DNA from 2 places in the Ancylomarina subtilis genome. Region 2 is predicted to be linked to the other one. Evidence: riboswitches for the same ligand, from Rfam matches in the RefSeq annotation. Region 2 holds a riboswitch; the other holds the start of a gene.
What was found. Region 2 has a riboswitch for S-adenosylmethionine ahead of EV201_RS08800 (O-acetylhomoserine aminocarboxypropyltransferase/cysteine synthase family protein). Riboswitches for the same ligand answer to the same signal wherever they lie in the genome.
Positions count from the first base shown of each region.

Region 1: it holds a riboswitch for S-adenosylmethionine, as region 2 does, so the genes downstream of both, EV201_RS04250 (Na+/H+ antiporter NhaC family protein) here and EV201_RS08800 (O-acetylhomoserine aminocarboxypropyltransferase/cysteine synthase family protein) in region 2, are expected to answer to the same signal.

Region 1 is NZ_SHKN01000001.1:1,021,814-1,026,016, forward strand. Features, by position in the region: gene EV201_RS04245 (TonB-dependent receptor) at 1-188, opposite strand, end outside; gene EV201_RS16345 (hypothetical protein) at 314-454, opposite strand; gene EV201_RS04250 (Na+/H+ antiporter NhaC family protein) at 644-1,966, opposite strand; SAM riboswitch class I at 2,321-2,423, opposite strand; gene clpB (ATP-dependent chaperone ClpB) at 2,799-4,203, opposite strand, start outside.
Region 2 is NZ_SHKN01000001.1:2,152,000-2,156,202, reverse strand. Features, by position in the region: gene EV201_RS08805 (S41 family peptidase) at 1-1,044, opposite strand, end outside; SAM riboswitch class I at 1,553-1,659, shown strand; gene EV201_RS08800 (O-acetylhomoserine aminocarboxypropyltransferase/cysteine synthase family protein) at 2,103-3,410, shown strand; gene EV201_RS08795 (homoserine O-acetyltransferase family protein) at 3,449-4,203, shown strand, end outside.

The DNA of each region.
Region 1 (4,203 bases), 1.1 Mb from region 2:
CCCAACTGAAATTTTCCCTCCTGGTTGGTAATGGTTCCAAGTGTTGTCCCCGGAATCACAACACTTACTCCTGGCAAAACTTCTCCTGTTTGAGCATCAGTAACTGCTCCTGAAATGGCTTTTTTTTGTGCTAATACAGATCCTGACAGGATCAATATATATAGTAATGGTAATATTAACTTCTTCATTTTTTTATATTTTCAGTCAATAAGTCTCCAAAGCTTTTTGAATAATATGACTTGTTTTATAATATTTCTTTTTGATAGTCTTTTAAAAGACCAAGATCTTATTTCATAAATAATGGATAAATGTCTCACATCCGAACCAAACACATCATATCCATACAAGCTACAAATACCCAACTAATACCATAAGCAACTCGTTTTTTCCACTGATGCCTGTTCCCATCCCAGGAATCTAAAACACCGACTGTTTCTTTTCTTTCCTTAAACATGATTTTGATTTATGAATGCACTTTATTTAGTTCTCAATAAATGTGATTTATCTATATCGGACAATTGATAAAAAACGATCAATTACCGACCTATTATTCATTTAAAACAAAGCATAACAATCCTATTATCTGTTCGTTCACACGACAAACAGACTGAGATTCAAGCCTCACTAAATTTTAATGAAAAACCTACATTCGCTTTTTAATAATGCGATCCCAAAAAGGAGAATAAATGGCCAATAAACTAAAGCCTAGCAACACTAAAAGGTAATGCACATTGGGTACCAATTCCCAATAAGTCAATCTACCGGATGTAAATCCCAAAAGAATCAGAACCTGTGCGCCATAAGGCAAAATTCCTTGTGAGATACAGGAAAAAATATCGATCAGTGCTGCTGTTTTCCGCTTGTCAATACGATACGTTTCACTTATTTGTTTAGCTATGGGCCCTGTTATAATGATGGAAACGGTATTGTTAGCTATAGAAAAATCCGTGAGAGAAACTAAGGCGCCAATCCCCAATTGAGCTGACTTACGTCCTCGAACACAGGCTTCAACACTCTTCAATAGGTAGTTAATACCGCCAGCTTCCCTGACAAGTGCAGCCAAACCTCCTGTTAGCATCGAGAGTAAGAAAATCTCTGACATATTATTAAATCCCTCGTATACACGCTTTCCGAGTTCCAAAAAACCAAAATGACCTGTAGCCATACCAATTATCCCGGCTGAAATACATCCCAAAGTTAAAACGGTAAAGACATTAACACCCGTTATTGCAAGAATTAGAACCAAAATATATGGTAAGATTGACAACAGAGAATAGTCTGCAGGTATTAATGGTATTGAATGCTTTACAGGTGCAATATTGCCTACATAAAAGAGTATTATTAAGCATAACAGAGCTGCTGGTACAGCAATATAAAGGTTAACTCTGAATTTGTCTTTCATCTTACAACCCTGTGTTTGTGTGGCCGCAATGGTCGTATCTGAAATCACTGACAGATTATCGCCAAACATGGCGCCTCCCAAAAGACTGCCCATTAAAAGTGAAAGCGACACCCCACTACTCTCGGCTAAACCAACGGCAATGGGTCCTAAAGCGACAATTGCCCCCACAGAAGTTCCCGTTGAAATTGAAAGAAATGAAGCCAGAAGAAAGACTCCTACCGCCAGATACTGAGAAGGAATAAAACTCAAACCCAGATTCACTGTAGATTCAACCCCTCCCATAGCACCAGTTACAGAGGCAAATGCTCCAGCCAAAAGATAAATCAAACACATGGTCAAAATCTTCTGTTCACCACAGCCTTTGAGCAGCGTATTGAATTTTTCATCACTTGTGCCTTTCAAAAATAAAAAGGCAGTTATAATACCTAGAAATACAGATATGGGTGAAGGAATCGCATAGAAATCTTCCAAAAGAATCCCGGCTCCCAAAAAAGTAAATATAAATACAGCAAAAGGTAGCAAAGCTATCCCATTACTTGGTTTAATGCTCTGGTTCGTAATCATGGTACTGAAATAAAGTATATGGTATGACTAATTGTTAATGATAAGCTGAAAGGGGAGTCCCTAATTTCCGGAGGTCTTCTAATGTTTGATTTTCTATCCTGCTTTAACAAACCAGTTGCTGTAAGAAGTACAGTAACAAGGTCTGATATCAGAGAATAAAATCAAAAAAGAGTAATGAAGGTCAAAACATAAAATGTCTGACAATATGATTCCGGTAAAAAAACGGGTTTAACACATCCGCATACACATTCGCATACAAAGCATAAAAAAGGCTTCGTTAGGAATTAACTTCCCCAATAAGGGAATTAAGAATGGGTGTTCGAAATTGCAGAAAGTATTGTTCATTTCTAATTTAATTTATATTCTCCATAACTATTGGATCAGGACTTAGCACCTTAACTGGTGTCAGGTTGCTAGAGTTTCATCGAGCCTGTCTCTCCACTCTTCTGTATAAATCAACTATTTCTAATTGAAATTGACGCTGCAAACATAGAGAGCTTTTTTTATCTTTCCAAGCCCTCTTTAAGTACAAAATCAAAAATACATCTCTTATGTTTAAATTATATTTCGGGTTTATGTTTTTTTAAACGAACAAACAAATCCTCATACTGAGCTGATTTTAAACAACTAACAAAACACAAATAATACGTCAAAATAAATACCCGAAGGTCTTTATTTTTTCTTGAAAGTTTTTTGAAACAAAACTAAGAAAACCAATTTCATGTTTAAAACATGACATCTTTCACTACATATGTATGAAAAATAAAAAAGGTGCAGCCCCAAGACTGCACCTAATTCTAAAATATAAACCTCAAACTTACTAAGCCCTATTTTATGACTGATTTTTAAAAACCAGCTTTTCCCCCTCCAGTTCAATCGAGATAGTATTCTCAGAAATCAGTCTTCCCGACAAGATCTCTTTGGATAGCGGATTGAGAATCATTCGCTGAATAACACGCTTGATGGGTCTGGCTCCAAACTGAGGCTCAAAACCAACATCAGCCAAATGAGAAATAACATCTGCTGACACTTCCAGTTGAATATCCTTTTTAGCCAGCATGCTTTTTAAAGCACCAATCTGAAGCTCTACAATTTGTTTAACTTCCTCAATATTAAGAGGCGTAAACATCACGGTTTCGTCAATCCGATTCAAAAATTCCGGACGAACCGTTTGTTTCAACAGTTTTAGTACTTCAATTTTAGTTTCATCCAACACGGCCATCCGCTTATTCATATCGATATTCTCCAATTTATCCTGAATAATATGGGCTCCCATATTCGATGTCATAATAATGATGGTATTTCTAAAATCCGCCACTCGGCCCTTATTATCCGTTAATCGACCTTCGTCTAAAACTTGCAACAGAATATTAAAGGTATCCGGATGTGCTTTCTCAATTTCATCCAAGAGCACAACTGAGTAAGGCTTGCGTCTGACGGCTTCAGTTAATTGTCCTCCCTCGTCATAGCCCACGTATCCCGGAGGAGCCCCAACCAAACGGCTTACCGCATGACGCTCCTGATATTCACTCATATCAATACGAGTCAAAGCATTTGCATCGTTGAAAAGGTACTCGGCCAAAGTCTTAGCCAACTCCGTTTTTCCAACACCTGTTGTTCCCAAAAACAAGAAACTTCCAATGGGGCGACGACTGTCCTGCAAATCGGCACGCGAACGACGGACTGCATCTGCCACAAGTTCAATCGCCTCATCTTGCCCGACCACACTCTTATGCAGCTCATCTTCCAAATACAAGAGCTTCTCTCTATCGCTACGCAACATTTTTGAAACGGGTATGCCCGTCCATTTTGCCACCACCTCAGCAATATCTTCGCTGGTCACTTCTTCTTTGATTAAAGCCGTCTCCTGATTGGCAACCAATTCATTTTGAAGTTGATTCAACAGTTCTTCATCTTCTTTAATCTTGCCATATCTAAGCTCAGCAACCAAACCGAAATCACCATCACGTTCAGCTCGGTCAGCCTTCTGTTTGTGATCTTCAATCTGCGCCTTTACCGATTGCACTTTTTCCACCAAATCTTTTTCCAAACGCCACTTGGCATAAATACCTTCCCGACTTTCCTTAACATCAGCCAGTTCCTTTTTTATCTGTGAAATCTTTGCCTTATCCTTATCGCGCTTGATGGCTTCCAACTCAATCTCGTATTGCATAATCTTACGATCAAGCACATCCAACTCCTCGGGTTTGGAATCGATTTCCATACGCAATTTTGCT
Region 2 (4,203 bases):
GCCATATTCAACCGAAGTCACAAAAACCTCACCGCGAATAATAAAAGCGACTTCTTTTCCATCAGGAGAAACTGTCATCTCTTCAGCACCGCTTCTCATGCGTTTGAAACTGATTGGATTTTCCTTGATGTCGGTATTAATTGTAATATTAACCTTTTGTGCTTTTTCTCCGTCTATTTGAGTGTAAATATCACCGTTGTAGGAGTAGGCAAGTGTGTTATTTTTTGAGATACTAATAAAACGAACGGGATGTTTTTCAAACTGAGTAATCTGTGTTAAATTGCTTGCTTTATCTACAGGTGCTTTCCAAATGTTCATGCTACCACTTTTTTCAGAAAGATAATAGATAGACTTATTGTCCGGGCTGAATATTGGGTTCAAGTCTTCACCTTTGAATGAGGAGAATTTCGTGTGTTTTTTGTTTGTCACATCGTAAATCCAAATGTCGCGTGTTACGGCAGATGTGTGATGTTTTCTCCATTGGTTTTCATAGCCTTTTTGATCTTGATAGACAAGTAAGCTTTGATCTGAATTGTAGTTTGCAAATAAAGCAGGAGAAGTTAGAATTTGATTTTCACGACCACCGTTTACTGAAATGCTGTATAGTTCAGGAACACCTCCTGAAGGAAACATCGCATTTTCAGGCGTATCACTAATCAATCCGGAGAATAAGATGAATTTGCCATCTGGTGTAAAGCTACTTGGTTTTTCATTACCCGAATGGAAAGTGATTCGTTTCGGACTTCCACCTTTAGTAGGAATCGTGAAAATATCAAAGTTTCCAAAGCGGTCTGATGCAAATGCAATCGTCTTACCATCAGGAGACCAAACGGGCTGAGTATCATATGCTGAGTTAGATGTTAAGGCTGTAGCCATCCCACCATTTGCATCGACTTTGAAGATATCTCCCTTATATTGAAACACTAGTGTTGTTCCATCAGGTGAAATTGCAGGATAGCGAAGCCAGGTTGGCGTTTCTGCCCCCAAAAGACTTTTGGCTAAAGCAACTAAGAAAGTTGTAATGAAGAATAGCTTTTTTATCATGTCTCAGTTTGTTAATTTAGTAATAGAGTCAAAAGCGTTTATCTTATCTGAGATAAAATGCACATCACGTTTCTTATCATATATCATGCCGGAATTCTTATATGGCATAAAATCAGTGTGTAGGTGTTTTGTTCTTTTGTTTTATTTGTTCGCAGACGAACAAAGAGTGTACGATTTCGTACTCTTGAATGGAGCTGTTTGAAACTAAATATAATTTTAAAAATATTGTTATGTAGATTGTTGGTGATAATGTGATATTTTGATTCAAGAATGATGAATTGATGATACAGTTGTATAACTGTGTGTGATTTCCAAAAGGTCTAAATCAAAGACTTGAAAAATGTTTTAAAAATAATTTATTTCCTGAGAGCCTTTAAAATAAGGGGGTTGTGTAATCTTTTGATTTGTTATTTAGATGGAAAAAGTGGGGTGTGGATTTGGAAAATAAAAAAACATCTTTACATTTGCCAACAGTTATAAGCAAAGAAACCTCTTTTTTTGAGGTGATAATTTATACAGAAGAAGTGAGAGAACAGGCTCTGAGACCTTCTGACAACCGCGGCTCCAAAACCGAAAGGTGTCAAATCCTGACCAAGTAATTGGTGAATATAAATTAGGAACTATGAAGACAGAAAATCAAAACATCAATCAGGTAGCTCAACATGAGCTAAACTTACATTTGCAAATCTTTAGTGCATCGACTCAAATGATGCGTATGCAAATGATGATGCGTATGCTGTAACGCATTCTGTCTATAAAATTTCCCCTTTTTTAGATGCCGGTGCGTATAAAATAACTCCGATAAGGGAACTCAAATTCATTATTTGTTTTTTTTAATATTTCATTGTGTCTGATTTTTTGATCAGAGCACGGGAAATTGTACAAGCCATTACCAAAGGATTAAATCATCCTGTGTTCTTTGTACATCAGACTTTTAATGTGTTTGTGACAATATGAGTTCGAATTCAAGAACTCACCTATTCATTTTTATTTCATAAAAAATAATTGGAAAGTGATATTTCTTAACGGGAATATACTGTCCTAAAAACAAGATAGCTATGTCTAAAAATTTAAGATACGAAACATTACAAGTACACGCAGGTCAGGAAGTTGATGCCGTAACAAACTCGAGAGCGGTTCCATTGTATCAAACCACAGCTTATACGTTTAATAATTCTGAGCATGCTGCCAATCTGTTTGGATTGAAAGAATTCGGGAATATTTACACCCGTTTGCAGAACCCAACCAACGATGTTTTTGAGAAGCGAATTGCTGTCCTGGAAGGGGGTGTTGCAGCTGTTGCAACCGGCTCAGGGCAAGCGGCTCAGTTTTTGGCTTTAACCAATATTTTGGAAGCAGGAGACAATTTTGTGAGTGCTGCTCAAATTTATGGTGGAACCTATAATCAATTCAAAGTCCAGTTTAAACGTCTTGGTATTGAATGTCGTTTCGTTGATATCGATCAGCCTGAAACAATTGTGCCTTTAATCGATGAGAAAACGAAAGCCATTTATGTTGAAGCTTTACCTAATCCAAAATTTTCAATCCCGGATTTTGAGCAGGTTTCAGCAATTGCAAAAAAATATGATTTACCACTGATTGTGGATAATACGCTTGGTGCAGGAGGTTACTTATTCCGACCAATTGAGCATGGTGCGAATGTGGTTGTCCAGTCTGCTACCAAGTGGATTTGCGGACATGGAACTGCAGTGGGAGGCGTTATTGTTGACGGTGGCAATTACAATTGGGGTAATGGGAAATTCCCTCAATTTAGTGAGCCATCTGAAGGGTATCATGGGCTTGTTTTTTGGGATGTTTTCGGCTCGGACGGTCCTTTGGGAAATATTGCTTTCGCAATTCGTGCACGTGTTGAGGGCTTAAGAGATTACGGTTGCAGTCAGAGCCCTTTCAATTCATTTTTACTGCTTCAGGGTCTGGAGACTTTATCCTTACGTTTGGATCGACATGTGGAAAATACTGTAGCCTTAGCTAAATGGTTGGAAGAACAGGATTGGGTAGAAAATGTGAATTATCCAGGCTTGCCATCGAGTCCTTACTACGAAAAAGCGAAGAAATATTTTAAAAAAGGAGCGGGTTCTGTTTTGACTTTTAAAGTCAAGGGGGGCAAAGCGATTGCTGATAAAGTGGTTGATGGAGTTGAGTTGCTTTCGCATGTTGCCAATTTGGGAGATGCTAAAAGTTTGATTATTCATCCAAGTTCAACGACACATGAACAGCTGAGTTTGGAAGAACAAAAAGAGTCGGGAGTGGAACCGGGTTTGTTGAGAATTTCGGTGGGAATTGAACATATCGAAGATATCAAATCGGATTTGGAGCAAGCTTATATAAAGGCAAGACAGAAGTAATCGTGAAATATAAGACAACAACACAAAAATAGAATATCGTGAATCCAAAATATTACAAACATAAAGAAGGTTTAATTCTGGAGTCCGGACAACTACTCCATGATTTGACCATTGCTTATCACACTTATGGTGAGTTCGATCCACAAAAGAATAACGTTGTGTGGGTGTGCCATGCGCTCACGGCTAATTCAGATGTTTTCGATTGGTGGTCGGGTTTATTTGGGGAGGATGATTATTTCAATCCCAAAGAGCACTTTATAGTTTGTGCTAATATTTTGGGTTCATGTTATGGTAGTACAGGGCCATTAAGTGTATATGAGAAGACGGGGAAACCGTATTATCATGAGTTCCCAAATTTGACCGTTCGTGATTTAGTTGCCGCTCATGAGGTATTAAGATTGGAGTTGGGAATTGAACGAATTAACACTTTAATTGGAAGTTCTTTAGGTGGGATGCAGGCTTTGGAATGGGCATATAATCTGAATAGCAATCTCGATCATTTGATTTTTCTTGCCAGTAATGCCTGGCATTCGCCATGGGGAATTGCTTTTAATGAATCACAACGAATGGCAATTGCTGTTGATCCAACATGGAAGGATTCAACTGACGAGGCAGGTTTGGAAGGTATGAAAACAGCTCGTTCTATCGCTTTGTTGAGTTACCGAAATTATCAAACCTATCAGGATACGCAAAGTGAAACGGATCCTGATAAACAGGATGATTTTAAGGCCAGCTCTTATCAAAATTATCAGGGATTGAAATTGGCGAATCGTTTTAATGCCTATTCGTATTG